DNA from 2 places in the Microbacterium sp. Leaf179 genome. Region 1 is predicted to be linked to the other one. Evidence: predicted binding sites of a transcription regulator. Region 1 holds the regulator's gene; the other holds the start of a gene.
What was found. Region 1 encodes HrcA, which represses chaperone genes, less so after heat shock. Its sites were predicted from a motif close to TTNGCACTCGNNNNNNNCGAGTGCNAA; they were not measured.

Region 1 (15,248 bases):
TGGCGAACTCCTCGATGAGGGCGCGCTCCTTGTGGTCGAGGCGCGTGGGCGTCACGACGTGCACGCCGACCTTCAGGTCCCCGCGCTGGCTTCCGCGCAGCGGCGTGATGCCGCGGCCCTTGATGGTGAGCACGTCGCCCGACTGCACGCCCGGGCGCACCTCGAGCTCGACGGCTCCGTCGAGGGCGTCGATCGTCGTGGTGGTGCCGAGGATGGCATCCGGCATCGACACCTCGAGGGTGGCGAGCAGGTCGTCGCCCTCGCGGCTGAAAGCCTCGTGCGCATCGACGGTGATCTCGAGGTACAGGTCGCCGTTGGGGCCACCGGCGGGGCCGACCTCACCCGAACCGGGAAGCTGCAGGCGAAGGCCCGACTCGACGCCGGCGGGGATGTCGACCGACACGGTGCGGCGGGCGCGTACGCGCCCCTGCCCCTGGCAGGTGCCGCAGGGGTAGGGGATGGTCGTGCCATGTCCGTGGCACACGTTGCAGGGCTGGCTGGTGACGACGTTGCCGAGAAGGCTACGCACCGTGCGCTGCACGTGACCGGAGCCGTGGCAGATGTCGCAGGTGACTTCGCTCGTGCCCGGCTGCGTGCAGGCTCCCTGGCAGGTCTCGCACAGGACGGCGGTGTCGACGTCGAGGTCGCGGTGGGTACCGAAGACGACGTCGCCCAGATCGAGCGTGACGCGCACGAGGGCGTCCTGACCGCGCTCGCGACGCGAACGCGGACGCGGTCCACGCCCGCCGCCGCCGCCCTGGGCCCCGCCGAAGAACGTCTCGAAGATGTCGCTGAAGCCGCCGAAGCCGGCCGCTCCCCCGCCCCCGCCGAAGGGGTTCTGGTCGCCGCCCATGTCGTAGCGGCGACGCTGTTCGGGGTCGCTGAGCACGTCGTACGCGTGCGTGACCAGCTTGAAGCGTTCGGACGCGTCGTCACCGGGGTTCACGTCGGGGTGCAACTGACGAGCGAGACGGCGGTACGCCTTCTTGATCTCGTCGGCGCTGGCGTCTCGTTCGACGCCGAGGACCTCGTAGTGGTCAGCCACAATCGCCTTCCTGTCCGCTGGTGCGGGGTCGTTCTCGGTGGGGTGCTCGTCAGCGCGCGCTGTCGTCGTCTTCGAGCATCCGGGTCAGATAGTGCGCGACGGCGCGAACCGCCGCGAGGTTGGAGGAGTAGTCCATGCGGGTGGGGCCGAGCAGGCCCACGCGGGCACCGCCCGTCGAGCCGTCGTACCGGCTGGCGAGCACCGAGGCCTCGATCAGTCCGAAGGGTTCGTTCTCGCGGCCGATGCTGGCCGACAAGCCCTTCTCGTCGGCGACCATCTCGGTCATGAGCCGCAGCAGGGTCACCTGCTCCTCGATGGCTTCGAGGAGCGGGTAGATGCTGCCGCGGAAGTCGGATTCGCGCTTGGCGAGGGTCGCCGCCCCAGCCATGACGAGGCGATCCTGACGGAACTCCTCGAGCTCCTCGCCGACGACGCGGAACACGGCGTCGGCGACGGCGTCGAGGGCGATGCCGGGGCGGGGTCCGTCGGCGACGACCGCGGCGACCTGCTGAGCGCAGTCGGCGACGGAGCGCCCGACCAGCACCGCGCCCACGCGGGCGCGCAGCTGCACGATGTCGGCCTCGACCGGCTCGGCAGGGACGAGCGCGATCCGCTGCGAGACGCGGCCGGTGTCGGTGACCAGGATGACGAGCACGCGCGGGCCGCCGAGGGCGACGAGCTCCACGTGCGAGAGGTTGGCGCGCGCGAACGACGGGTACTGCACGATCGCGACCTGGCCGGTCAACTGCGTCAGGGCACGCACCGTGCGGGCGAGCAGGTCGTCGAGATCGCCCGCCTCGTCGAGGAACGAGGTGATCGCGCTGCGCTGCGCTCCCGAGAGCGGGCGCAGTTCGGCGAGGTGATCGACGAACACGCGGTAGCCCTTGTCGGTGGGCACGCGGCCCGACGAGGTGTGGGGGGCGACGATGAGGTCTTCGTCTTCGAGCAGCGCCATGTCGTTGCGGATGGTCGCCGCCGACACACCGAACGCGTGCCGGTCGACGATCGCTTTGCTGCCGACGGGTTCACGCGTGTCGACGTAGTCCTGCACGATCGCGCGGAGTACTTGGAGGCCGCGTTCCGACACCATGCGCTGCTCCTCCCCGTCTGGCACTCGACTTGACTGAGTGCCAATTCTACGCCGATCGACGGCGTGCCCCGTCGGGGGCTCGCGGATGCCGGATCCCCCGCGCGTGCCGGGGGTCTCGCCGCCAGGTGCGGCGGCGTGGATCAGACCGTGAGAGCGCGCACCACGGCATCCGCCAGCAGGCGTCCGCGGCGGGTCAGCACGATGCGGCCCCGGATGGCATCCGCCCCCTCGATGAGCCCGTCGGCGATGAGCGACGCCACGGCCTTGCGGCCCTCGCCGTGCAGCTCGCCGACGGCGAGACCCTCACGGATGCGGCTGCGCAGCAGCACCGACTCGAGTCGTCGGGCCGTCTCGTCGGGGCGCTCGCGCGCGGCGGCCGGCGACTCGTTCGCCGCGAGGCGCTGGGCGTAGGCGGCCGGGTGCTTGACGTTCCACCAGCGTAGCCCCGCGACGTGGCTGTGGGCGCCCGGCCCGAACCCCCACCAGTCCGTGCCGCGCCAATAGGCGAGGTTGTGCCGCGAACGGTGGGCGACGCCGCGCGACCAGTTCGACACCTCGTACCAGTCGTACCCGGCGTCGGCGAGCAGCTCGTCGCCCAGCTCGTACATGTCGGCCTGCAGGTCGTCGGAGGGCTCCACGACCGCGCCCGAGCGGATCTGGCGGGCGAGCTTCGTACCGTCTTCGACGATGAGCGCGTAGGCCGAGATGTGATCGGGAGCGAGGGAGACGGCGGTCTCGAGAGACGACCGCCAGTCGTCGAGCGACTCCCCCGGTGCGCCGTAGATGAGGTCGAGCGACACGTCGAGCCCGGCGCGGCGGGCCGCGGCGACGGCGGTCGCGACGTTCGCGGGGTCGTGGGTGCGGTCGAGGGCGGCGAGCACGTGCGGGCGGGCCGACTGCATGCCGATCGACACGCGCGTGACGCCCGCCGCGGCCAGCGTCTCGACCACGGCGTCGTCGACGGTGTCGGGATTGGCCTCGACGGTGACCTCGGCCCCCTCGGCGATGCCGAACTCCGCGCGCACGGCGTCGAGCATGCGCGCCAGATCGCCGGGAGGCAGGAGCGTCGGCGTACCCCCGCCGAAGAACACCGTGGATGCCGTGCGGCGGCCGCCCGTGGCATCCATCACCCCACCCGCCAGGCGTACCTCGGCGGCGAGCGTGTCGGCGAAGTCGTCTTGCCGGGCGCCGCGCAGTTCGCTGGCCGTGTAGGTGTTGAAGTCGCAGTAGCCGCAGCGCACGCGGCAGAACGGCACGTGCAGGTAGACCCCGAAGTCGACCGACGGGTCGATGGTCAGGTCGTCGGGCAGACGACCGTCGGTGGGCGCGGGGTCTCCGAGGGGAAGCGGTCCGCCCATCAGGACGTGTACAGCGGCGAGATCGCGCGCAGGTACCGCGTGAACAGCGCCTTGCGGCGACGACGCACGCGGCTGGTGAGGAGCTTGTAGGACGGCGCGGTGGGGCGGTCGAACGCGCGCACGACGAACCAGACCTCGTCGTTGTCGCGCCACTCGAGCGAGAACAGCTCTTCGCCGCTCACGATGGAGTGTCCGACCGTGCCGAGGATGAATCCGACGCGGCGCGGCTCCTCGAACACCGAGATGACCCGCAGCTCGGCGTCGGCGCGGTGGCCATCGACCTTGCCGTGCAGGCGCACACCCGTGCCGGGGCTGACGAACGGGGTGCCGTCGGCGGCGAATCGCTGCTCGGCCTCGAGGCGGCTGGGGGCGACCGGAGCGCCCTCGGCGTCGAAGCCGACGCCCGCGTAGCCGGCGCCCGACGCGGGACGCACGTCGGTGATGCTCAACTCTTCGCTGCGCAGCGGCGCCCACGCGAGCAGCAACTCGCCCGCGGCGACGAAGCGCTCTTCGCCGCTGCCGATACGCCACGCATCTTCGGCGGGCACGGAACGCTCGGGCGGATATTGCATGAGGTCGGGGGCCTGAGTGGCGCCCACCGCCGCGTAGTCGACCGTGTCGTCGGTGAAGTTCTGCCGGCGCATGATCTTCCTCTCGAATCGGTCGTTACTTCTTGGCCTCGACGTCGCCCGAGAGGGCGGCGATGAAGGCTTCCTGCGGCACCTCGACGCGGCCCACCATCTTCATGCGCTTCTTGCCCTCTTTCTGCTTCTCGAGCAGCTTGCGCTTTCGGGTGATGTCACCGCCGTAGCACTTCGCGAGGACGTCCTTGCGGATGGCGCGGATCGTCTCGCGCGCGATGATGCGGGCGCCGATCGCAGCCTGGATGGGTACCTCGAACTGCTGGCGCGGAATGAGTTTGCGCAGGCGCTCGGCCATGAGCGTGCCGTAGGCGTACGCCTTCTCGCGGTGCACGATCGAGCTGAACGCGTCGACCTTGTCGCCCTGCAGCAGGATGTCGACTTTCACGAGGTCGGCGGTCTGCTGACCGGCGGGTTCGTAGTCGAGGCTCGCGTAGCCCTGCGTGCGCGACTTGAGGTGGTCGAAGAAGTCGAACACGATCTCGCCGAGGGGCATGTGGTACCGCAGCTCGACGCGGTCCTCGCTGAGGTAGTCCATGCCCAGGAGCGTTCCGCGGCGCGACTGGCAGAGCTCCATCACGGTGCCGACGTAGTCCTTGGGCAGCAGGATGCCGACCTTGACGATCGGCTCCGAGACCGAGGCGACGCGACCGTCGGGGTACTCGCTGGGGTTGGTGACCGAGACGGTGTCGCCCGTGTCGGTGGTGACCTCGTAGGTCACCGACGGGGCGGTGGTGATGAGGTCGAGACCGAACTCCCGCGAGAGGCGCTCGGTGATGATCTCGAGGTGCAGCAGGCCGAGGAACCCGGCGCGGAAGCCGAAGCCCAGCGCGACCGAGGTCTCGGGCTCGTACTGCAGCGACGCATCGGACAGCTTGAGCTTGTCGAGGGCTTCGCGCAGCTCGGCGTAGTCGCTGCCGTCGATGGGGTAGATACCCGAGAAGACCATGGGCTTCGGATCGGTGTACCCGGGCAGCGCCTGGGTGGCGGGCTTGCGGTGCGTCGTGATCGTGTCGCCGACCTTCGACTGGCGCACGTCTTTCACACCGGTGATGAGGTAGCCGACCTCGCCGACGCCGAGACCGCGCGTGGGCACGGGCTCCGGGCTCGACACACCGATCTCGAGCAGCTCGTGCGTCGCGGTGGTCGACATCATCTGGATGCGCTCGCGCGGCTGCAGCGAGCCGTCGATCATGCGCACGTACGTGACCACGCCGCGGTAGGCGTCGTAGACCGAGTCGAAGATCATGGCGCGTGCCGGGGCGTCGGGCTTGCCGACCGGGGCGGGGATCTTGTCGACGATGAGGTCGAGCAGTTCCTCGACGCCCATGCCGGTCTTGCCGCTGACGCGCAGCACGTCTTCGGGCTTGCCACCGATGAGGCCGGCGAGCTCGGCCGCGTACTTCTCGGGGTCGGCGGCCGGCAGATCGATCTTGTTCAGCACGGGGATGATCGTCAGATCGTTCTCGAGCGCGAGGTAGAGGTTGGCCAGCGTCTGCGCCTCGATGCCCTGCGCGGCATCGACGAGCAGGATCGCTCCCTCGCACGCGGCGAGCGAACGGCTGACCTCGTACGTGAAGTCGACGTGACCGGGCGTGTCGATCATGTTGAGGGCGAACGTGCCGTCGGCGGTGGCCCACGGCATCCGCACCGCCTGCGACTTGATCGTGATGCCGCGCTCACGCTCGATGTCCATGCGGTCGAGGTACTGCGCCCGCATATCGCGGTCGCTGACGACGCCGGTGATCTGCAGCATGCGGTCGGCCAACGTCGACTTGCCGTGGTCGATGTGAGCGATGATGCAGAAGTTGCGGATCTGCTCCGGCGGAGTGGCAGACGGCTCGAGGGGCTTCAGGGCGCGCGGTGACATGTTCCGTCGATTCTACGGTGGCGCGCCGACATCGCCGTCCGCGGGTGCCCGGGGTCCGGCATCCGGGGGTCCCCCCGCGGGTCGTGAACACCCGTTCCGCGCGCTGGAGCGTGCCGCGCGGCGCGTCGGGGACGCGGACGCACAGCCGGTCGGCAGCGGACGGCTTCTACCCTGGATGCCATGACGGTCCAGGTCGTGTTCGTGCACGGTATCCGCACCTCGGCGACCATGTGGCGCGCGCAGCTCGCCCACCTCGAGGAGCGCGGCAACCCGGCCGTCGCCGTCGACCTGCCCGGACACGGCACCCGCCGCGGCGAGGAGTTCACTCTCGACGAGGCGTTCGCCACGATCGACCGGGCGGTGCAGGATGCCGCGACCCGCGGCCCCGTGCTGCTCGTGGGCCATTCGATGGGCGGGTTGCTGTGCATCGAGTACGTCGGGCGCGAGGACCCGCCGCCGGTCGCGGCGTTCATCGCCGCATCGTGCACCTCGATCCCGCGGGGTGTGGGCCTCGCGGCCTACCGCTTTCTCGCGCGGCGATTCGACAGCCTGCCCGACCGCGGCCTGGGGCTCACCAACCGCGTGCTCAACCGCACGCTCCCGCCCGAGACGCGGCCCGACTTCGGCGCGGGCGGATACGCCTTCGAGGCGCAGGACACCGCCCTGGCGAGCCTGTCGGTGCTCGACCTTCTGGCGTCGCTGCGCCGCATCGAGGTTCCGCTGTGGTTCATCAACGGGCAGTGGGACCAACTGCGCGCCAACGAGAAGCTGTTCGTGTCGGTGGCGCGCGAGGCCGAGCTGATCGTCGTCCCCCGCACCACGCACCTGGTGACGGCGATGCGGCCCCGCGTGTTCAACGCGCTGGTCGACGTGGCGCTCACCACCGTCGAGGCGGCGACCTGATAGAGTTGGTCCTTGGCTTGCGTGTGGGGTTTTTCCCGACCTCCACGATGCCGGTGCAGCGTCCCTCTACCGCTCGCCCGGCTCTTCCATATTCACTTCAAACGAAAGACCGTCGACGTGGCGAATATCAAGTCGCAGATCAAGCGCAACAAGACCAACGACAAGGCGCACGAGCGCAACAAGGCCGTCAAGAGCGAGCTGAAGACGCACGTACGTCGCACCAAGCAGGCTGTGCTGGCCGGTGACAAGGAAGGCGCTCTCAAGGCGCTCGCCACCGCGACCAAGAAGCTCGACAAGGCCGTGAGCAAGGGTGTCATCCACCAGAACCAGGCCGCGAACCGCAAGTCGGCCATCGCGAAGTCGGTCGCCGCTCTCTGAGTCGCACCTTTTCGACAGCCCGTCCCGCATCACGCGGGGCGGGCTTCGTCGTTTCCGGGGTGGGGGCGCGAGAGCGTAGGGGGCGTCGGGGTGGGTGCTGTGGACTGCGCACGGCGCCGGGGCCCGTGGGTCGATGGATGGGGGCGGGCGGGAGCGGAGGATGCGCGGCCTTGATCCGGTCCTCCGCTGAGCTCGGACCCTCCCCTCGACACGGATCTGCGCCGAGTGCGCCCGGCCCACGAGGTGACCTCGCGCGATCAGCCGCCGTGCGGCGCGCGGGTCGGTGAGTCGGGGGCGAGCGGAGGGGCGGGGCCGAGCGGAGGAGGTGCGGCCTCGATCCGGTCCTCCGCTCAGCCCACGCCCTCCCCTGCTCACGGATCTGCCCTGCGAGCCCAAGGCCGGCGAGACGACCGTGCGCGGTCAGCCGCCGTACGGTGCGCGGGTGGCGATGATCGTGATCATTCGCTCGAGCGCGAAGACCGCGTCGCGCGACGCGCCCTTCACCTCGGCGTCGGCGCGGGCGGTGGCGTGGATCGCCATGCCGAGGGTGTTGCCGGTCCACCCGACCAGGTCGCGCCGCGCACGGTCGACCTGCCAATCCTTCATGCCGAGGCGTTGAGCGGCCGCCGACGAGGACTCACGGGTTCCGGCGACCCGGGCCATGGTGCGGAGCTTCATGGCGACCGCGGCGACGAGGGGCACGGGGTCGGCTCCGGATGCCAGCGCGTGCCGCAGCGCCAACATGGCGGGGCCGTAGTGCCCGGCGATGGCGGTGTCGGCGACCGTGAACGCCGAGGTTTCGACCCGCCCGCCGTAGTACCGCTCGACGATGCGCTCGTCGATATCGCCGGGGACGTCGGCGATGAGCTGCTGGCACGCGGCGGCGAGCTCGGTGAGGTCGTCGGCGAACGCCGAGACCAGGGAGCGGAGGGCGACGGGGGCGATGCGCTTGTGCGCGGCCTTGAACTCGCCCACGGCGAAGTCGAAGCGGTCGGAGTCGCGCTTCACCGCCGCACACGGGATCTCGATGCCGGCGCCCTGCCCGGCACGGATGGCGTCGAGGAGCTTCTTGCCGCGCACGCTCGCCCCGGTGTGGCGCAGGATGACGGTGGCGCCCTCTTGCGTCTGCGAGAGGTACGACACGGCTTCGCTGAGAAACGTGTCGCTGCACTTCTCGACGCCGCTCACGCGGACCAGGCGGGGCTCGCCGAACAGCGAGGGAGACGTGACGCCGAGCAAGGTGCCCGCGGCGTAATCGTCGGCGCGGATGTCGGTGACCTCGAGGCTCGGGTCTTCGCTCTTGAGAAGTGCCCGGATGCCGGCGGTCGCGCGCTCGGCGCACACCTCTTCGGGACCGGAGATCAGCACGACGGGCGCGGGCTGCGGGGTGCGCCAGGACACCTGGGGAATGGCCGACTTGGTCTTCGCGGGGGCGGAGCGTCGGGGTGCCGGGGTCACTCCCCCAGCCTACCGACCGGGTCCGACATCGAAGCCGCGGTGCGGAGGCGCGGGAACGTGACGACGACGCGGCAACTTGCGTCGCCCCGCGTGGCCCGGTGCGACGCTCTTTTCCCGGTGCGGCCAGCCACCGACACCACCTGAACCGGAGCATGCACGACTACCGGGGCACAGACGATGTCGGGCTCGGAACGCTGTCGACGGCGGGACCGTTCTCGCGCCAGAGGGACAGACGGCCCTGCTCGTCGATCCACACGGCGAGAGCGCCGTCGCGATCCGTGCGCCCCACGGTCGTGCCTTCGCTCTCGAGGATCGACAGGAGGGATGCCGTGGGATGGCCGTAGCGGTTGTCGGCACCCACGCCGATCAGTCCGATCGCCGCGTGGAGTCGCCGGTAGAGGTCGGCGTCCTGGTCGGCGCTGCCGTGGTGCGCGACTTTGACGACCTGCACCGGCGTCACGTCGGCGCGTCGGAGCAGGGATTCCTGCGCGTCCTCGCCCAGATCGCCGAGCATCGTCGTGCGGGGAAAGCCCGGGCCGGCGATATCGATGGCGACGCTGGCGTCGTTGCCCGGCTCCGCTCGCGGCGGCGGGTGCAGAGCCTGCCAGTGCGTGGCACCCAGCGAGCCGGTCGTCCCGGCCGTCGCCTGCGTGAGCGAGGCACCGGCGACTGCGAAGCGCTCGAGCAGCCGTTGGTCGGCGCCCCCGTCGGTCGGGCCGTGGAGCACGAGGTCGGTGCGCCCGAGCACCGCAGACGCACCGCCGATGTGGTCGAGGTCGAAGTGGGTCAGCACGACGAGGTCGAGGCGCTCCACCCCGAACTTCTCAAGGCAACCGGTGAGGCTCGCCGGGTCGGGCCCGGTGTCGACGAGCGCGACCGCCGCTCCGGAGCGCCAGAGCGTGGCATCGCCCTGCCCCACGTCGCACATGACCACTTGCCACGCCGCCGGGACGGTGAGCGGCCCCGCGAGCGTGCGGACGGCCGACTGACCGAGCATCAGGCCGAGACTGACGGCGGAGGCCACGGCGGCGAGGGCTGCGGTGCGGGGCAGACGGCGGGGGCGGACGACCGCGACGAACACGGCGGCACCGACCAGCCCGAGCAGCCCGGCGCCGAGCAGGCCGTCGGGCCACGGAATGTTCTGCGCCGAGATCCCCGCGGTCGTGTGCGCGACAGCGGCGATCCACGAGGCGGGGATCCACGCCAGGGCGGTGAGTCCGTCTTGCAGCCAGCGGAACGGGGCGATGGCGGCGAGAGCGCCCGCGATGGTGGCGGGGGCGGCCGCCGGATCGGCGAGGAGGTTCGCGACGATGCCCAGGAGCGGCACGTGCGGATCGATCAGCACGATCAGCGGGCCGCAGACGAGCTGCGCCGAGGCCGGCACGGCGATCGCGAGCGCCAGAGCCCGCGGCATCCAGCGCTCGAGGCCGGCGGCGAGGGGCCGCGCGAGGACGAGCAGGGCGGCGGTGGCCGCGGCCGAGAGCGCGAAACCCACGGACCGAGAGAGCCAGGGGTCGACGATCAGCAGCACCGTCGTCGCCAGCGACAGCACGGCGATCCCGACCGCCGGTCTGCCCAGGGCCAGGGCGAGGAGCGCAACCGACGCCATGGCCGCGGCGCGCACGACGCTGGGTTCGGGGGTGACCAGCGCGACGAAGCCGGCGAGCACGAGCAGCGCCCCGACGATACGTGCTCCCCGTGGTGCGCGGCAGAGGGCGAGCAGGGCGAAGGCCGCCCCGACCACGATGACGCAGTTGGCACCGGACACGGCCGTGAGGTGCGAAAGAGACGAGACCGTCATCGCGGTCTCGGTCGCCGCGTCGAGGCTCGAGGTGTCGCCCACCGCGAGGCCCGGCACGAGGCCGGCACCGGGCTGCGGGAGTCCGTCGGTCGATGCGACGAGGCGGCTGCGGAGCCCCTCCAACCATCCCCAGACCCCGCCCGGCGGTGCCGCTCTCGCGACCTCCTCGGCCCGGACGACGAGCACCGCCCGCTCTCCCGGCTCGGCGGGCAGAGCCCGACCGACGACCTCTACCTCGCTGCCCATCGCGGCCTCGGCGAGGACCCGGCGCCCCTCGGCATCCACTCCGATGCGGGCCGGGATGTCTCCCGAGAGCTGCACGCTCCCGGCGCGGACCTCCGTGGCGACGGCGTCGAACCACGCCCCGCCGTCCGGGGCGCCGTCGATGCGTCCGGTCACCGTGAGCTCGAGCACGAGCTGCCGGCCGCCCTCCACCCGCAGGGCGTCGACCTGCTCGCGTACGGCGTCCACGAAAGCCACGCTCGACACGGATGCCGCGGCGCAGGCGACGGCGATGGTGGCGACGGCGAGGACCGCGTGCCGTCTGCCCAGAAAGGCGAGGGCGGCGAGACCGGCCCCCGCGGCGAGGACGAGAGCGAGGACGCGGGCGTCGGGGAGCCCGGTGGCGAGCCCCGCGAAGCCCCAGGTGGTGACGGCCACCGAGATCGGCCGGAGTGCCCGTCGCCGCAGCGCACGCCGCTCGCTCACACCCGCACCAGGTCGCGCAGGGCCTCGATCATCTTGTCGCCGAACCCCGGTATCGACGACAGGTCGTCGACGCTGGTGAAGCGGCCGTTCTCGTCGCGCCACGCGATGATGCGGTCGGCCAGAGCGGGGCCGATCCGCGGGAGCGTGTCGAGCTGCTCGCGCGTGGCCGTGTTCAGATCGACGACGCCGTCCGAGGCGCCCGCGGCCGGAGCGGCTCCCCCGGCGGTGACCTCCGCCCCCGTCACCGGGACGACGATCTGCTCGCCGTCCGCGACGGGCCGCGCGAGATTCACCCCGTCTCGTGCGGCGTCTTCGGCGAAGCCGCCCGCGCGCGCGACCGCATCGGCGACGCGGTCGCCGACCTCGAGCCGGTAGAGCCCGGCCTCGCGCACCGCGCCCGCCACGTGCACGTAGACACCGACCTGCGGGTCGGCGGCGGAGGGGGGTGACGCCGACACGGCGGGCTCGACGACCTCCGTCCCGGTCGCGCCCCGGACCATGCCGATCCCGATGGTGACGGCGAACGCCAGCAGCACCAGCACGACAACCGCCCCGACCCCCAGCCGCGCCCGCGCCGGCAGAGGCTCCCCCGCGTGGGGAGGCCGGTCCTCGGCGGGGAGGACGACGTTCTCGGTCACACCGCGACAGTAGGCAGCACCCCCACCCGCTCGTGCCCCTCCCACGTCGATCGGTGAACGCTCGCGCGGAAAGCCTCCCTGGGGAGGAGCGGCGTCTCATATGCCCTGACGAACGCAGACGGCGGCCCGAGGCCGCCGCCGGCGGACGAACGGTCGGATCGGAACGACGGATGCCACGCCCCCGCGCTCCGTGGAGCGCCGGGGACGTGGCATCCGGAGCGACAACCTACTTCGTCGAGAAGCTGACCACCTTCGGCGGACGCACGACCGCGCGCACGATCTCGCGCTCACCGAGCGCGCGGAGCACGCGCTCGTCGCCCCGGGCGAGGACTTCGAGCTCGTCGCCGCCGATCTTGGCCGACACCTCGAGCGTGGCGCGCACCTTGCCGTCGATCTGCACGACGGCGGTGACGGTGTCTTCGACCAGCAGCGTCGGGTCGGCCTGGCGCCAGGTCGCGAGCCCCACGAAGCCGGTGTAGCCGAGCGTCTGCCACATCTCTTCGGCGGTGTGCGGGGCGAACAGGTCGAGGGTCATCGCGATGACCTCGGCCGCCTCGCGCACGGCGGGGTCGCTCGCGCCGGCCTTTCCGTCGATCGCCTTGCGGGTGGCGTTGACCAGCTCCATCAGGCGGGCGACGACGACGTTGAACTTCGTCTGCTCGACGAGGTTCGGCGCCTCGGCCAGAAGGCGGTGCGTGACGCGGCGGAGCGAGGGGTCGCCCTCGGCCCACACCACGTCGGTGTCGCTGTCGACGTCGTGCGCGATGCGCAGGGCGCGGGCGAGGAACTTCGCCGCTCCGGTGGTCGAGACGTCGTTCCAGTCCTTGTCGTCTTCGACCGGGCCGGCGAAGGCCAGCGCGACACGCAGGGCGTCGGCGCCGTGGGCGTCGAGCTCTTCCTGGAACAGCACAAGGTTGCCCTTGCTCTTCGACATCTTGGTGCCGTCGAGAATGACCATGCCCTGGTTGATGAGGCTCGAGAACGGCTCGGTGAACTCCACCAGGCCCATGTCGAACAGCGCCTTGGTGATGAACCGCGCGTACAGCAGGTGCAGGATGGCGTGCTCGACGCCGCCGATGTAGAAGTCGACGGGGCCCCACTTGTTGGCCTCGCGAGCCGAGAACGCCTCGGTCGAGCTGTCCGGCGACAGGAAGCGCAGGTAGTACCACGAGCTGTCGACGAAGGTGTCCATCGTGTCGGGGTCGCGCAGCAGCGTCTGGCCGGTCTCGGGGTCGGTGACCTCGACCCACTCGGTCGCGGCCCCCAGCGGCGAGGTGCCCTTGGGCTTCAGGTCGAGGCCCTCCACCGACGGCAGGGTGACGGGCAGCTGGTCGGCGGGGACCGGCGTGATCGAGCCGTCTTCGCCGTGCAGCATGGGGATGGGCGTGCCCCAGTAGCGCTGGCGCGAGATGAGCCAGTCGCGCAAGCGGTACGTCTTGGCGGCACGGCCGACGCCCTTGGCCTCGAGCTCCTCGATCATGCGCGCGATGGCGTGGCGCTTGGACAGGCCGTTCAGCGAACCCGAGTTGACCATGCGGCCATCTCCGGTGAGCGCGATGCCGGTCTTCACCGGGTCGGTCTCGTCGACGTCGCCCAGCGGGTCGATCGGCACGCCGTCATCGTCGAGCTCGATGACGGGGATCGCCCCGGTGACGGGCGCGAGGGTGTCGACGACGACCCGCACGGGCAGGTCGAAGGCGCGGGCGAAGTCGAGGTCGCGCTGGTCGTGCGCGGGCACGGCCATGACGGCACCGTGACCGTAGTCGGCGAGCACGTAGTCGGCGGCCCAGATCGGCAGCTTCTCGCCGTTGATCGGGTTGATCGCGTGATGCCCGAGGAACACGCCGGTCTTCGGCCGGTCGGTGGCCTGGCGCTCGATGTCGGTCGCACGCTGCACCTGGGCGAGGTACGCCTCGAAGCTCTCGCGCACGCCCTGATCCGCGGATGCCGCGAGCTCGGCCGCGAGGTCGGACTCGGGCGCCACGACGAAGAACGTCGCACCGTGCAGCGTGTCGGGGCGGGTCGAGAAGACGGTGATCTTCTCGTCGCGGCCCTCGATCTCGAACTCGATGTCGGCGCCGATCGAGCGTCCGATCCAGTTGCGCTGCATCTGGATGACCTTGCTCGGCCAGAAGCCCTCGAGCTGGTTCAGGTCGTCGAGCAGGCGGTCGGCGTAGTCGGTGATGCGCAGGAACCACTGCGTCAGCTTCTTCTTCACCACGACGGCACCGCTGCGCTCGCTGGTGCCGTCGGGCAGCACCTGCTCGTTGGCGAGCACGGTCTGATCCACCGGGTCCCAGTTGACGAGGGCGTCCTTGCGGTACGCGAGGCCCTTGTCGTACAGCTTCTGGAACAGCCACTGGTTCCACCGGTAGTACTCGGGGTCGCTGGTGTGCAGCACACGGCTCCAGTCGAACGAGACGCCGTAGTCCTTCAGGCTCTCCTTCTGCTGCGCGATGTTCGCGTAGGTCCACTCGACCGGGTCGGCGCCGCGCTTGATGGCGGCGTTCTCGGCCGGCAGGCCGAACGAGTCCCATCCGATGGGGTTGAGCACGTTGTAGCCGCGGTGACGCCAGAAGCGCGCGACGATGTCGGAGTACAGGTAGTTCTCGGCGTGACCCATGTGCAGGTCGCCCGAGGGGTACGGGAACATCGCCAGCACGTACTTGCGGGGGCGCGTGTCATCGTCGCCGCCGGCACGGAAGGGATCTTTGTCGGCCCACGCTCGCTGCCACTTCGCCTGGATGGCGTGGGTGTCGAAGCCACCTTCGCGGGGGTCGGGTGCGGAATTCTGAGACACGGGTGAAGCCAATCGTGAAGGTCGGGGAGGCCGCGGGGGCCAGCGTCCAGGCTATCGGACCCGGACGTCACCACCCGGGCGGTACCTCGGCGCCGAGGGCGGCGAGGGGCGCCCGCGCCTTGATCCCCACCTCCGCGACTTCGGATGCCGCGACCGAACGCCACGTGATCCCCCCGCCGGCGCCGACCCAGGCGGCATCCGCCTCGACGACGACACTGCGGATGACCATGGCGAGATCGGCCGCGCCGTCGTCGCCGATCCACCCGAAGGCGCCGGAGTAGACGCCGCGCGGGGCTTCTTCGAGGCCGGCGAGGATCTGCATCGCCGACTGCTTGGGGGCGCCCGTCATGCTGCCCGCCGGAAAGGTCGCCTCGAGCAGCGCACCGACGCGTGTGCCGGGGAGCAGGCGCCCCGACACCTCGCTGACGAGCTGGTGCACGTGCGGGTAGCTCTCGACTTCGAGCAGACGGTCGACGCCGACGGTCGACGGCTCGCACACCCGCGACAGGTCGTTGCGCATGAGGTCGACGATCATGACGTTCTCGGCACGCTCCTTGG
Region 2 (15,248 bases), on a different contig from region 1:
CTCGTGACCAAGGCCCTCGACGCGTGTGCGCGCCACGACGTCCCGCGCCTGCTGCTGGGCGGCGGGGTCATCGCCAACAAGCGCCTGCGCGACGTCGCCCTCGAGCGCGCGGCGGCGGCGGGTGTGGCCGTGCGCATCCCGCCGCTGAGCCTGTGCACCGACAACGGCGCGATGATCGCCGCCCTCGCCGCAGAGCTCATCTCGTCGGGGCGCCGGCCCTCGACCCTGGCGTTCGGCGCCGACTCCACCCTGCCGGTGACCGAGATTCAGGTCGCCGAGGATCCCGATGCCGAGGCCCCCGGGCCGGACTCCGGACGCGTCGCATGAGCGAGGCGGCTCCGCCGACGCGGCGCGCGCGCAAGGTCGCCGAGAGCGTCGAGCCCGCCGACGACCTGCGCGCCGCCATCACCCAGGCGGCGGCGTCCGCTCGGCGCGACGACGACGGCGACCCGGAGCGCCTGCCCACGGCGCAGCTCGAGATGGCTGCCTTCGGCGATCACGTCATCCCCTACGTCCCGCCGGCGCCGCCCACCCCGCGGTCCCTGGCGCCGTGGTCCCTCGGCGTCTCGATCCTCGCCCTCGGGGCGGCTCTGTTCACCGGCTGGCTCCTCCCTCTCGGAGCGCTCGCGGCGATCATCGCCATCGTGTCGTTGCGCCGCGCGCACGACAGTCGTCGCGTCGCCGCGTGGGCGCTCGCGCTCGCGCTGACGTCGGTGGCGTTCAGCGCCGGGTGGTTGATCTGGGGGTTCTCGCAGCTCGCCGTCGTGTGACGACCGGGCTCACACCCGATCGGCCAGCAGCGCGAGGCGCTTCGAGCCGATGCGGGTGAGCAGCAGGGTCGCCGACTCGTCGCCGCGCAGCGACAGCTTCTTGCGCAGCACGGCGGGGTCGACGTCGACGCCGCGCTTCTTGATCTCCAGGGTGCCGATGCCGCGCGCACGCAGGGCCTGGGCGAGCTTCTTCGGGTCGGCCGGGAGTTCTTCCCGCACGCGGAACGACGATACGAACGGACTCGTGAGGGCGGCGTCCGACGTGAGGTAGGCGATGCCGGGCGCGAGCATGCCCGCCTGCAGCGCGCGGGCGACCTCGCCGATCAGCCGGGCGCGGATGATCGCCCCGTCGGGTTCGTGCACGAAGGCACCCAGCTCGCGCTGCTCGACGTCGGGGGAGTCGGCGGGGGCGGTGAGCTCCCAGGCGTCGGTGCCGCGCACGACGAGGGCCGCACGACGCACGTTCTCGCGGGCCAGCACTCCCGACCACAGCACCAGTTCGATGGTCGACCCGTCGGCGCTGATCCACTGCGCTTCGACGTCGTCGGGAATCCGCCCGCGATCGAAGCCCGGGCCGAGCTTCACACCCCCGGGCGTGCTCTCGAGCAGAGCGAAGACCCACTCGAGCGAGGGCGACCATTCGCTCGACGACACCTGCCGCGTTTCGGAGTGCCCGGCCGTGCGGCGCGCCGGGTCGAGCCAGACGGCATCCGTCTGATCGAGGTCGGTGTCTTCGGCGCGGCCGTGCGCGACGGTCACGGTCTCACCGAAGGGGGCGAGGTTGTACGCGGCGATCGCGGCCGTCACCTCGTCGGCGTCGACGGCGTGCACCCGGATGCCGAGCCCCGCCAGTCCGAGGGCGTCGCCGCCGATGCCGCAGCCGAGGTCGGCGACGCGGTCGAGACCGGCGGCGCGGAAGCGTCCGGCGTGGCGGGCGGCGATCGACAGGCGCGTCGCCTGCTCGAGGCCGGCGCGGGTGAAGAGCATGCGCTCGGCGAACGGGCCGAACTTGGCCGCTCCGCGCACCCGCAGACGTGCCTGACCGACGACGGCCGACACGAGATCGGGGGAGTGCCCGGCCGCGCGGAGTCGAGAGACGGCTCGGGCCGCGTCGTCGGTGGACTCGATGCCGCCCACCTCGTCGAGCAGGCGGAGGCCGTCGGGCGTCAGCAGGGCGGTGAGCTCGCGGGTATCCACCGATTCAGCCTAAGCGGGCGATTGTGTTGGCACTCGCGTTGCGTGAGTGCCAGTGCTTCCCTAGACTCGAATTAGCACTCTCCCCGTGTGAGTGCTGACAAGTCTTCTGTAACGAGAAAGAGGTAGACCGTGTCGGTTTCCATCAAGCCGCTCGAGGACCGCATCGTCATCAAGCAGGTCGAGGCTGAGCAGACCACCGCGAGTGGTCTCGTCATCCCTGACACCGCCAAAGAGAAGCCGCAGGAGGGCGAGGTCGTCGCCGTCGGACCCGGCCGTATCGACGACAACGGCAACCGCGTCCCCCTCGACGTCGCCGTCGGCGACCGCGTGCTCTACAGCAAGTACGGCGGCACCGAGGTCAAGTTCGGCGCCGACGAGTACCTGGTGCTCTCGGCTCGCGACGTGCTGGCGGTCGTCGTCCGCTGATCGCGCAGTCCTGCACGAAGGCCCCGCATGCTCCGGCATCCGGGGCCTTCGTCGTTCCCTCACCCCCCGGCGTCGCGAGGTGGCAGGAAAGTGGTGGGGAACGGCGGCCCGCGGCGTCGCCCCGCGCGTAGGCTGAATCGGTGACCCCCGCCGCCCCTCCTGTCTCCGGCGGCAGTACCCGCGGTGCCCTCTACGCCCTCGGTGCCTACCTGTTGTGGGGCGTCCTGCCGCTCTACTTCCTGCAGCTCAAGCCCACCGGCCCGTTCGAGGTCGTGGCGTGGCGGATCCTTCTCGCCTTCGTCTTCTGCCTGGTGCTGCTCACCGTGCTGCGCGCCTGGCGCCCGTTCCTGGCGATCGTGCGGCAACCGCGGCTCATGGCGCTCACCGCGGTGGCCGGCGTGCTCATCTACGTCAACTGGCAGACGTACCTCTACGGTGCCCTCACGAACCACGTCATCGAGACGAGCCTCGGCTACTTCATCAACCCGATCGTGACGGTGTTACTGGGGGTGCTGGTGCTGCGCGAGCGACTGCGGGTGCTGCCGTGGATCGCGATCGGCATCGCCGTCGCCGCGGTCGTCGTCATCGTGGTGGGCTACGGCACCTTCCCGTGGATCGCGCTGACGCTGGCCTTCTCGTTCGGCTTCTACGGTCTGGTCAAGAAGCAGATCGGGCCCTCGGTCGATGCGGTGAGCGGCCTGACGCTGGAGTCGATGTGGCTGCTGCCCGTCGCCGGTGTGCAGCTGGCCGTCGTCGCGGCGTTCGGCGGTCTCACCCTCGGCACGGCGGGCACGCTGCACACGGTGCTGCTGTTGGCTGCGGGGGCGGTCACGGCCGTGCCGCTGCTGCTGTTCGCCTCGGGCGCCCGTCGCGTGCCCCTCACGGTCATCGGGTTGCTGCAGTTCGTGGCGCCGATCATCCAGTTCGCAATCGGGGTGTGGGTGCTCGGCGAGGCCATGACCCTCGAGCGGTGGATCGGTTTCGCCCTGGTCTGGGTGGCGTTGATCATGCTGAGCGTCGATTCGGTCGTCGCGTCGCGCCGACAGCGCCGCGTCGTCGTCGACGTGGCGGAGCCCGTCTGACCGGCCAGATCATGCGTTTGTCGTCCCTGCCGACATATCTCCTAGTGCACCGTGACGACGCCGTGTGAAACCGTTATGCGGCCGTGATCGCGACGACTCACATCGTTAACGAACGGCAACACGCAGAAAACGCGCGGCGGCTTAGGTTTAGGACACCAGGCGGTCCTCGTGGGCTGCCCAACGTTCATTCACAGCAAGGAGCACTATGAGCGTCATCACACGTACGCGCACTGGCAAGGTCATCGGCGGCATCGCCCTGATCGGTGCCAGCGCGCTCGTCCTCGCCGGTTGCGCCGGTGGCGGCAACGACGCCGCTGCCCCCAGTGCATCATCCGGCGGCGGCGCCGTGTCCACCAAAGACGGGACTTTCCACGTCGGCACCATCCTCCCGGCCACGGGTAACCTCGCCTTCCTCGGCCCGCCCGAGGTCGCGGGTGTCAAGCTCGCGATCCAGGACATCGAAGCCACCGGCGACGCGTTCCCGTTCACGACCGAACTGACCGAGCGCGACTCGGGTGACACCACGACCGACATCGCGACCCAGTCGGCCACCGAGCTCGTCGACGCCGGCGCCGATGTCGTCATCGGTGCGGCTTCGTCGGGCGTGTCCTTCACCTTCGTCGACCAGCTGGTCGACGCGGGCGTCGTGCAGATCTCGCCGGCGAACACCTCGCCGGACTTCACCACCTACGCCGACGACGGGTACTACTGGCGTACCGCCCCGTCCGACGTGCTGCAGGGCCGCGTGCTCGGCAACCTGATGGTCGGTGACGGCGCGGCCAACGTCGGCGTCATCTACATCAACGACCCCTACGGCATCGGCCTCAAGGACAACGCGACCAAGGCCATCGAGGCCGCCGGTGGCGAGGTCTCGGTCGCAGTTCCCTACAACCCGGGTGACACGGTCTTCACGTCGCAGGTCGACCAGGTGCTCGCGTCGCAGCCCGACGCCGTCGCGATCATCGCGTTCGAAGAGACGTCGTCGATCATCCCGCAGCTCGTCAGCACGCAGGGCTTCCCGGCGTCGAAGGTCTACTTCGTCGACGGCAACCTGTCGAACTCGTACGAGTTCGCCGCCGGCACGCTGCAGGGCGCCAAGGGAACGCTCCCCGGCAACCCGGCCGACACGTCGTTCCAGTCGCGCCTGAAAGAGGTCGACCCCGCCCTCACCGACTTCAGCTACGCGCCGGAGTCCTACGACGCCGTCATCGTCGCCGCCCTCGCTGCGGCGCAGGCGAAGGACGACTCGGGTACGGCCATCCGCGACAACATGCAGTCCGTCTCCGAGGGGGGCGAGAAGTGCACGACGTTCGCCGACTGCCTCGCGCTCATCAACGAGGGCACGGACGTCGACTACGACGGCGTCTCCGGCCCGATCACCTTCGACGAGAACGGTGACCCGACCGAGGCGTACATCGGCATCTACCAGTACGGTGCCGACAACAAGTACACCCTGCTGAACACGGAGTTCGGCTCGCTCAACGAGTGACCTGACACCGCACGAGGGCCCGGATCCGCCAGGATCCGGGCCCTTCGGCGTTCGTGCGGGCTGGATCGGTGCCGCGCCGGCATCCGCGTCCCGGCGTGCCACAGGCTCTCGGGGCCTCGGAGGGCTCGGCGCGGCCGGCGGCAGCCCTCCGCGGCCTCGGCCCCGGCGTCAGGGGGTCAGGCCGCAGACGGAGGCGGTGAAGGCGAGCAGGGCATCGGCGACCGCCTGCGGCCGGTCGAGCGGAACGACGACGTCCCGGCCGTCGACCCGCGCGACGAGGTCGAACAGGGTGCCCACCTTGTCTTCGGCGATGGCGTGGGCGTCGCAGCGGATCGGCGTGACCGGCACCGCGATGGTGGTGGGGGCGTCGCCGGCGGCGACGGTGAGGCCGAGAGGCGCCTCCGTGCCCTGCGGGAAGCGCAGCAGCGGGGTCCCGCGCAGGGAGACGAGCTCGACGCTGCCCGCCGTGGCATCCGGGGTCGGCTCGATCGACAGCAGCAGAGCGGCGGTCCCGTCGCCGGACACCGACACCGCGGTGGCCGAGACGCGGGCGACGGATGCCAAGGCCTCGCGGTCGCATTGCGTCGCGCTCAGGCGGGGGAGCACCCCGAGGGCGTCGTCGACCGCCACGGTCTGCTCGAGCGTTCCCCGGTCGTCGCTCACGCCGAGCACGGCTCGCGGGCCGGCGTCGGCGGCCTCCGGATCGCAGCGCGAATCGGGGAGTGCGACGGGAAGATCGATCGTGCGCCCCGGCTGCAGCGTCTCGGGGCGTTTCGTGTCTCCGCCGCCCGTCGCGGCGAGCAGGGGCGAGCGCAGCACCGCCGAGGTCACGGTGACCGCGGCATCCGAGGTGTTCGTGACGCGGAGCTGCACGCGCCCCGAGACGATGTCGCCCCGCTGCTGCACGAGCGTGACAGATAGCGGGGGAGGCGCGGGAGGTGCGCCCGCGCATGCCGCGAGCGCGACGCCCACCAGGGTGAGCGCCGCGCTCGCGGTGTATCGACGTGGGATCAGGCCGGGGGCTCCTGGTGGTCGCGCTTGGCGTCCTCGTCGGCGGCCAGCGTTCCGAGGTACAGCTCGATGACGCGGGGATCGGTGAGCAGCTCGCGGCCGGTGCCGGTGTACGCGTCCTTGCCCTGGTCGAGCACGTAGGCCCGGTGGCAGATCTGCAGGCAGCGGCGGGCGTTCTGCTCGACCATGATGATGGTCACGCCGGCGCGGTTGATCTCGGCGACGCGCAGGAACGTCTCGTCCTGACGCACGGGCGACAGGCCTGCCGAGGGCTCGTCGAGCAGCAGCACCGACGGGTCCATCATGAGCGCGCGGCCCATGGCGACCATCTGCCGCTCACCGCCCGACAGCGACCCCGCCCGCTGGCGGCGACGCTTGCCGAGTTCGGGGAAGAGCCCCGTGACGAATTCGAAGCGCTCCGCGAAGGCCTTGGGACGTTGGAAGAGACCCATCTGCAGGTTCTCTTCGATCGACAGGCTCGGGAACACGTTGTTGTTCTGCGGCACCATCCCGACGCCCTTGCCCACGAGCTTGTCGGCCTTCAGCGTGGTGATGTCTTCGCCGTTCAGCAGCACGGAGCCGCCACGGATCTTCACCTGGCCGAAGATGGCCTTCAGCAGCGTCGACTTGCCGGCGCCGTTCGGGCCGATGATGCCGATCAGGTCGCCCTGGTAGGCGTCGACCGTGCAGCCGTTGAGGATGTTGACCCCGGGCAGGTACCCGGCGACCAGGTCGTCGGTGCGCAGCACCGCGGTGCGCGTGGCAGTTGCGGTGTCGGACATCAGAGCTTCCCGTCCTTCTCGTCGGCGATGAGCTCCGCCTCCGCCTCGGCGGCGGCTTCGGCTTGGATGGTCTCGAGCTGCGACGTGGTCATGTCGCCGAGATCGGTGTCGTGGTGCGCGCCCAGGTAGGCGTCGATGACGGCCTGGTCGGTCATGACGGTCTCGGGCGGCCCCTCGGCCACCACGCGACCCTCCGCCATGACGATGACCCAGTCCGAGATGTGACGCACCATGTGCATGTCGTGCTCGACGAACAGCACGCTCATCCCCTCGCTCTTGAGGTTGAGGATGTGGCCCAGCAGGCTCTGCGTGAGCGCCGGGTTGACGCCCGCCATGGGCTCGTCGAGCATGACGAGCTTGGGGTCGCTCATGAGCGCGCGGGCCATCTCGAGGAGCTTGCGCTGGCCGCCCGAGAGCGACGCGGCGAAGTCCTCGCGCTTGGCGTCGAGCTTGAAGCGGCGCAGCAGGTCGTCGGCCCGTTCGGTGTTGGCCTTCTCTTGCGAGCGCCAGATCGAGGGGATCAGGGCGCGGAAGATGTTCTCGCCCTTCTGCCCACGGGCGCCCAGCAGCATGTTCTGCAGCACCGAGAGGCGCCCGAGCGACTTGGTGAGCTGGAACGTGCGCACCATGCCCTGCCGCGAGACCTTGAACGCGGGCACCCCGGCCAGGTTCGACCCCTCGAAGCTCCACCGGCCGGTGTTGGGCTTGTCGAAGCCCGTCAGCAGGTTGAACAGAGTGGTCTTGCCGGCACCGTTGGGGCCGATCAGCGCGGTGATCTGCCCGCGGGGGATCTCGAGGTGCTCGACGTCGACGGCTTTCAGGCCGCCGAACTGGCGGGTGACGCCGTCGGCGACGACGATCGGGTCGACCTTGGCGCAGCCGGGTCCGACCTCGCCCTTGACGAGCGGATGGGTGACGGTGGTGTCAGACATTGAACGACAGCTCCTTCTTGTTGCCGAAGATGCCCTGTGGTCGGAAGATCACGAGGAGCATCAGCCCGATGCCGACGAGGATGAAGCGCACCTGGCCCGCCTGGGTGGTGGACATGAAGCCCAGGATGCCGACATCGCGGAGCCCCACGATGATGCCGTTCGACAGCGACAGCAGCACCCAGAACAGGGCTGCTCCCACGATCGGTCCGAGCAGGGTGGCGGCGCCACCGAGCAGCAGTGCGGTCCAGACGAAGAAGGTGAGCGCGGTGCCGTAGTTTCCGGGCTGCACGGCGCGGGGGAGGATGAAGATCACTCCCGCGAGGCCGCCCATGACACCGCCGAGCACCAGCGCCTGCATCTTGTACGAGTAGACGTTCTTGCCGAGGCTGCGCACGGCGTCTTCGTCTTCACGGATGCCCTTGACCACACGGCCCCAGGGGCTGCGCATGAGCACGTAGACGAGCAGGGTCGCGATGATGACGAGTCCCCAGCCGAAGATGCGGACCCACCAGTCGTTCGCCGAGTAGGTCCACGGCCCGATGCCGTAGGTACCGGCCGGCAGCGGGTTCAGCGCCTGGAACTCGCGGTTGTACCCGTTGAGGCCCTGCGAGCCGCCCGTGACGTTGGTCAGGCCGACGGTCGAGACGACGTAGCGCACGATTTCGGCGGCCGCGATGGTGACGATCGCGAGATAGTCGGCGCGCAGTCGCAGGGTCGGGATGCCGAGAAGGAACGCGAACAGCACCGACGCGACGATCGCGACCAGGATCGCGAGCCACACGGGGGCCGAGAACGACAGCGTCGCGATCGCGAAGGCGTACGCGCCGACGGCCATGAAGCCCGCCTGTCCGAAGTTCAGCAGACCTGCGTAGCCGAAGTGGACGCTCAGGCCGATCGCGGCGAGGGCGTAGGCCGCGGTGGTCGGGCTGATGAGCTCGCCTGCGGCGTTGTTGAAGATTGAAAGCCAGTCCATGTCGTCGTTCCTCAACCGATCCGCTCTTTACGACCGAGCACACCTTGCGGCCGGAAGAGCAGCACGCCGATGAGCACGACCAGGGCCACCGCGTACCGGAGGTCGGGTGGGATGACGATGGTGGACAGTTCCGTGATGATGCCGATGATCAGCGAACCGACCAGGGCGCCGAAGGCACTGCCCAGGCCGCCGAGGGTGACGGCGGCGAACAGCAGCAGCAGGATCGCGAAGCCCATGTCCCAGGTGACGCCGCGGTACAGGCCGTAGAGGACGCCCGAGAGGCCCGTCAGGCCACCGGCCAGCATCCAGACGATGCGGATGACGCGGTCGACGTTGATGCCGGACGCCGCGGCGAGCGACGCGTTGTCGCTGACGGCGCGGGTGGCCTTGCCGATGCGGGTGCGGGTCAGGAAGTAGGCCACCGCGCCGAGCATGACGACGCTGACGCCCATGCTGATGATCGAGGTGAGCGTGACCGTCACCGGGCCGATCGTGACGTTGTCGGTGATGCCGGTGTCGATGTTGCGCGTGCCGCCGTCGAAGAAGTAGAGGTACAGGTAGCGCAGCACGATCGACAGACCGATCGTGACGATCAGCACTTGGACCAGCCCCACCCCTCGTTTGCGCAGAGGTTTGAACAGGACGGCATCCTGTGTCCAGCCCAGCGCGACCGAGAGCGCCACGGTGAGCAGCACCGCCAGGATGATGTTCCAGCCCATGGCCGTGAACATGTAGAAGATGATCGCGCCGAAGGTGAGCATCTCGCCGTGCGCGAAGTTGTTGACGCCTGTCGTGCCGAAGATCAGCGAGATGCCGATGGCGGCCAGGGCGAGCAGCAGGCCGAAGTTGAGGCCGTAGAAGAAGCGCGAGAACAACGTGTCCCAGATCGAGCCGCTCGCCGCCGTTCCCTCACCGGTGGGGAAGAGCACGTTGACCGTGTTCGTCGTTCCCACCGTGACGTCACGCGTGACGTTGTCGGGGTCGCGGGGTGCGACACCGTCGGGCAGCGTGTCGACCTGGAGCTCGGCGGTGTAGCTGCCGGGCCCGGGAACCGCGACCGACCAGCGACCGTCGGCACCGGTCGTACCGACCTCCGAGAAGCCGGAGCCCTCGACCGAGATCTCGACGCCCTCGAGCGGTTCATCCTCGGCGCGGATGATGCCGCCGATCGTGTACTGCGATGAGACGTCGCCCGTTCCGGTCGTGGCGGCGGGTGTTGGTGCGGTGGTGACGGCTGCGCTCGCAGGTGACGCGAAGAGCAGGCTCAGGACGGCTATCGCACTCGCGAGGAGCGAGACGACGGCAGCCATGCGGGATAGGGATCGCGATCGTGTCGCGGTGGGGGAGGAATGACCCACGGAGTCTCCAGTTCGGCAGCGCTGACGAAGTCGTCCGTCAGCTTCGACGGTCGACGCTACGAGCGTAATGTGTCGAGGGTGTTTCGCCGACCGCGTCGTTAGCGAACCGTGTCATGAGGATTGCGCGTCGCGGCCACCTGCACGGGAACAATTCCCAGGGTCCCGACGCTTAGAATTACGGGCGGAGCGCCTCGCGCGCCCCGGCCGACGTCGTCCTTTTTTCGAACAGGCGCCGCGCGCGCAGGAGGATCCATGGAGCAGCACGACCCCTTCGGTTTCATCGGACTGACCTATGACGACGTGTTGCTCCTTCCCGGGCACACCGACGTCATCCCGAGCGAGGCCGATACGTCGTCGCGTCTCACCCGTCGCATCACCGTGGCGACGCCTCTGCTCTCCAGTGCGATGGACACCGTCACCGAGGCCCGCATGGCCATCGCGATCGCCCGGCAGGGCGGCATCGGCATCGTGCACCGCAACCTCTCGATCGAGGACCAGTCGTCGATCGTCGACCAGGTCAAGCGCAGCGAGTCGGGCATGGTCTCGAACCCCATCACCACGACCCCGGATGCCACGGTGGCCGAGGTCGACGCGATGTGCGCCCAGTACCGCATCTCGGGTCTGCCCGTGGTCGACCCCGACGGCGTGCTCGTGGGCATCATCACCAACCGCGATATGCGTTTCGTCTCCGGCTTCGAGCGTCAGACGACGCTGGTGAAGGACGTGATGACCAAAGACGGGCTCATCACGGGCCACGTCGGCATCCACGCCAACGACGTCATCGCGACCTTCGCGAAGCACCGGGTCGAGAAGCTCCCCCTCGTCGACGAAGACGGAAAGCTCGCCGGCCTCATCACCATCAAGGACTTCGACAAGAGCGAGAAGTACCCCCTCGCCACCAAGGACGACCAGGGTCGGCTGCGCGTCGGCGCCGCCATCGGTTTCTTCGGCGACGCCTGGCAGCGCGCCGAGGCGCTGCGCGACGCCGGTGTCGACGTCCTCGTCGTCGACACCGCCAACGGCCAGTCGGCCGGCGTCATCGACATCGTCACGCGCCTCAAGGCCGACGCGTCGTTCGCCCACATCGACGTCATCGGCGGGAACGTCGCGACGCGCGAGGGTGCTCAGGCGCTCATCGACGCGGGAGTGGATGCCGTGAAGGTCGGCGTCGGACCGGGGTCGATCTGCACCACCCGCGTCGTGGCCGGCGTGGGCGTGCCGCAGGTCACCGCGATCTACGAGGCCGCACAGGCCGCGATCCCCGCGGGCGTGCCGGTCATCGCCGACGGTGGTCTGCAGTACTCGGGTGACATCGCCAAGGCGCTCGTCGCCGGTGCCGACACGGTCATGCTCGGTTCGCTCCTCGCCGGCACCGACGAGTCGCCGGGCGAGATCGTCTTCCAGGGCGGCAAGCAGTTCAAGCAGTACCGCGGCATGGGCTCGCTCGGTGCGCTGCAGACCCGCGGCAAGAAGACGTCGTACTCGAAAGACCGCTACTTCCAGGCCGACGTGCCCAGCGACGACAAGCTCATCCCCGAGGGCATCGAGGGCCAGGTCCCCTACCGCGGCCCCGTCGCCGCGGTGGCGTACCAGCTCATCGGCGGCCTGCGTCAGTCGATGTTCTACGTCGGCGCCCGCACCGTCGAGGAGCTCAAGAGCAAGGGACGCTTCGTGCGCATCACGTCGGCGGGTCTGAAGGAATCGCACCCGCACGACGTGCAGATCGTCGTCGAGGCGCCGAACTACAAGAAGTAACGCGGCTTGACGAGGGGCCGGGCAGGCGACTGCCCGGCCCCTCGTCGTTCCGCTCCCGCGACTACGCTGTGCGCATGATCCGACGCAGGAGCCACCCCGAGGCGTCGCTCTCGGCGCGGCGGACCGAGGCGTTCACCGATGGCGTGTTCGCGATCGCCGCGACCCTGCTCGTGCTGGGCCTCACCGATCAGTCGCTGGGGACGATCCGTACGAACGACGACCTCGCGGCCGGTCTCGTGGGTCTCGCGCACCCCGTCTTCTCGTTCGTCATCAGTTTTCTGCTCCTGTGCCTCATGTGGATGACGCACGTGCGGCAGTTCGAGTACATCGCGCGGATCGACGCGCTCGGCATGTGGATCAACAGCTTCCGCCTGCTGCTCGTGGTCCTGGTGCCTTTCACCTCGTCGCTCAACACCACCTACGACGATCTGCTCCTGGGGCGCGTGCTGCTGCCCGTCAACTTCTTCCTCGCGATCCTGCTCGGCTGGATCCAGTGGGTGTGGGCGGCGCGGTCCGGTGCGATCCCCGACCTCTCGCGCGACGACGCCCGTCGCATGGGGCGTGCGGGATTCAGCGCCGTGGTGCTGGGTCTCGTCGCGATGGCGCTGAGCCCGGTGATCGGGTCGATGGCGTTCCTGGTGTTCCTCTTCGACGGACTCCTCACGCGAATCCTCCGCGGTGGCAACGACCTCGCCGCGCCCGCCGATGCCGCCCGCGCTCCCGACCCCGGCGGCGATGTCGAAGGGCGCGGGTAGGCTGGAGGGGTGACCATGGAGATCGACCTCGGCCGCGCCAAGCGCGCCCGCCGCGCCTACACCTTCGACGACATCGCCGTCGTGCCGTCGCGGCGCACGCGCAACCCCGAAGACGTCTCGACGGCGTGGACCATCGACGCGTTCCCGTTCGAGATCCCCGTGCTCGGTGCGCCGATGGACTCCGTGGTGAGCCCGCGCACCGCCATCGAGCTCGGTCGTCTCGGCGGCCTCGGCGTGCTCGACCTCGAAGGCCTCTGGACGCGCTACGACGACCCCGAGCCCCTGCTGGCCGAGATCGCGACGCTGGCCGATGCCGACGCCACCCGGCGCATGCAGCAGCTGTACGCCGAGCCCATCAAGCCCGAGCTGGTGCGCGACCGCCTCGCCGAGGTGCGCGCCGCGGGGGTCACCGTCGCCGGCGCCCTCACCCCGCAGCGCACGCACGACCTGTACGAGACCGTCGTCGCCGCGGGCGTCGACCTGTTCGTCATCCGCGGCACCACGGTCTCGGCCGAGCACGTCTCGAGCGGCGTCGAGCCGCTGAACCTCAAGAAGTTCATCTACGACCTCGACGTCCCCGTCATCGTCGGCGGAGCGGCCACCTACACGGCGGCGCTGCACCTCATGCGCACGGGCGCCGCGGGCGTCCTCGTCGGCTTCGGCGGCGGTGCCGCCTCGACCACCCGCGCCACGCTCGGCCTGCACGCGCCGATGGCCACCGCCGTCGCCGACGTCGCCGGCGCCCGCCGCGACTACCTCGACGAGTCGGGCGGACGCTACGTGCACGTCATCGCCGACGGAGGCGTGGGCACCTCGGGCGACATCGTGAAGGCCCTCGCCATGGGTGCCGATGCGGTCATGCTCGGCGTGGCGCTCGCCCGCGCCACCGACGCCCCGGGCCGCGGATTCCACTGGGGTCCCGAAGCGCACCACCCCAAGCTGCCGCGCGGCCACCGCGTTGCGGTCGACCGCGTCGGACCGCTCGAGCAGGTGCTCTTCGGGCCGGCGCCCGTCGCCGACGGCACCGCGAACCTCATCGGAGCCCTGAAGAAGTCGATGGCGACCACCGGGTACTCCGACCTCAAGGAGTTCCAGCGGGTCGAGGTCGTCGTCGCCCCCTACGGGCACTGATACGGAGACCGAGTGACCGTCACCCCCGCGACCCGACCGGAGCCGCCGCAGATCTTCCCGCCCACCCTGCGGGAAGTCATGCTGCGACCCCGGTGGATCGCGCTGCTGGCGTTCTCGCTCGTCGTCGCCGGTGCCCTCGCGTGGCTGGGGCAGTGGCAGCTGGGCCGCGCGATCGATACCTCGCCGCCCGAGCCCGGCCTGACCGAGAACGTCCAGCCGCTCGCCGACGTCGTGCAGCCCGGCGCGTACCTGCCCGAGCCGCAGGTCGGGCAGCGCGTCGAGGTGAGCGGCCAGTGGGTGGCATCCGACTTCATCGTCGTGTCGTCTCGTTTCAACGACGACGTCGAGGGGTACTGGGTCACGGGCCAGCTGCGCATCACGGGTACCGCTGAGCCCACGTCGGTCGCCGTCGCCACGGGCTGGACCGCCTCGCGCGAGCAGGCCGACGCCGCTGTCGAGGAGCTCCAGGCCGCCGTCGACGCCGACCCCACCGCGACCGTCGAGGTCACGGGTCGTCTCATCTCCGACGAAGGCCCGTCCGTTCCGCCCCGGGGGGCTGACACCCAGACCCTCACCCGCATGTCCCCGGCGATGCTCCTCGGCCGGTGGCACGACGTCGACGACCTGCGGGTGTACCGCCAGTACATCGCCTCGCAGAGCGTCATCGGGCCCCTCGAGCCGATCTCGTCACCGGCGCCCGACGAGGGTTCGAGAGTGAACTGGCTGAACATCTTCTACGCGGCGGAGTGGGCGATCTTCGCCGGCTTCGCGCTGTACCTCTGGTACCGCCTCGCACGTGACGCGTGGGAGAAAGAGGTCGAAGACCTCGAAGACGAGTACGCCGACGCGCTCACGGCGGGGGCCTCGGCAACCCGCGACTAGACTGGCATCCATGCCCCGTGCCCCGAAGCTCGCCTCGTTCCCGGCGATTCGCGGAGCCCTGAAGTTCTACCAGATCTGCTCGGTCATCACCGGTATCGGCCTGCTGCTGCTGGTCGCCGAGATGATCCTGAAGTACACGCCCCTGCACATGGAGCTGTTCCTCGGCGGATCGGGTGGCTTCCTGTGGTTCGCGGATGCCATCCCCGGCCCCGATTGCCAGTGGTTCTCGCTCTTCGTGCCCTGGACCAACGAGTGCAGCATCCTCTCCACGGGTGACGGCGTCAACGTCTCTCTCGCGATCCTCGTCGCGCACGGCTGGTTCTACGTCGTGTACCTGATCTCGTGCTTCCGCGTGTGGAGCCTCATGCGCTGGCCGTTCCGTCGGTTCGTGTTCCTCGCCCTCGGTGGCGTGGTGCCGTTCCTCTCCTTCATCCTCGAGGTGCGCACCGCCCACGGCGTGCGCGCCTATCTCGCCGAGCGCGAGGCCGCCCTGGCATCCGCTCCCGTCTCTGCCCCGGAAGGCCAGCGGTGACCGAACAGACCGAAACGTCCCAGCGCCCCGTCCTCGTCGTCGACTTCGGCGCCCAGTACGCGCAGCTCATCGCCCGTCGCGTCCGCGAAGCGGGCGTGTACAGCGAGATCGTGCCGCACACCGCGACCGCCGCCGACATCGCCGCGAAGAATCCCGTCGGCATCATCCTGTCG

Region 2: a site for HrcA is predicted at 1,994-2,020, ahead of groES (co-chaperone GroES). Genes of this name have one in related genera too.

Annotation. Positions count from the first base shown of each region.
Region 1 covers NZ_LMPH01000003.1:365,842-381,089, reverse strand. Annotated here, with positions in the region: gene dnaJ (molecular chaperone DnaJ) at 1-1,045, opposite strand, end outside; gene hrcA (heat-inducible transcriptional repressor HrcA) at 1,095-2,135, opposite strand; gene hemW (radical SAM family heme chaperone HemW) at 2,276-3,493, opposite strand; gene ASF96_RS13310 (DUF1990 family protein) at 3,493-4,137, opposite strand; gene lepA (translation elongation factor 4) at 4,160-6,004, opposite strand; gene ASF96_RS13300 (alpha/beta fold hydrolase) at 6,185-6,907, shown strand; gene rpsT (30S ribosomal protein S20) at 7,025-7,285, shown strand; gene holA (DNA polymerase III subunit delta) at 7,706-8,743, opposite strand; gene ASF96_RS13285 (ComEC/Rec2 family competence protein) at 8,904-11,252, opposite strand; gene ASF96_RS13280 (helix-hairpin-helix domain-containing protein) at 11,249-11,890, opposite strand; gene leuS (leucine--tRNA ligase) at 12,117-14,690, opposite strand; gene ASF96_RS13270 (anthranilate synthase component I family protein) at 14,758-15,248, opposite strand, start outside.
Region 2 covers NZ_LMPH01000001.1:888,836-904,083, forward strand. Annotated here, with positions in the region: gene tsaD (tRNA (adenosine(37)-N6)-threonylcarbamoyltransferase complex transferase subunit TsaD) at 1-327, shown strand, start outside; gene ASF96_RS04130 (hypothetical protein) at 324-770, shown strand; gene ASF96_RS04135 (class I SAM-dependent methyltransferase) at 780-1,967, opposite strand; gene groES (co-chaperone GroES) at 2,097-2,393, shown strand; gene rarD (EamA family transporter RarD) at 2,534-3,475, shown strand; gene ASF96_RS04150 (ABC transporter substrate-binding protein) at 3,681-4,964, shown strand; gene ASF96_RS04155 (hypothetical protein) at 5,133-5,870, opposite strand; gene ASF96_RS04160 (ABC transporter ATP-binding protein) at 5,975-6,757, opposite strand; gene ASF96_RS04165 (ABC transporter ATP-binding protein) at 6,757-7,689, opposite strand; gene ASF96_RS04170 (branched-chain amino acid ABC transporter permease) at 7,682-8,662, opposite strand; gene ASF96_RS04175 (branched-chain amino acid ABC transporter permease) at 8,674-9,972, opposite strand; gene guaB (IMP dehydrogenase) at 10,273-11,775, shown strand; gene ASF96_RS04185 (TMEM175 family protein) at 11,850-12,530, shown strand; gene ASF96_RS04190 (GuaB3 family IMP dehydrogenase-related protein) at 12,546-13,661, shown strand; gene ASF96_RS04195 (SURF1 family protein) at 13,674-14,543, shown strand; gene ASF96_RS04200 (DUF3817 domain-containing protein) at 14,554-15,075, shown strand; gene guaA (glutamine-hydrolyzing GMP synthase) at 15,072-15,248, shown strand, end outside.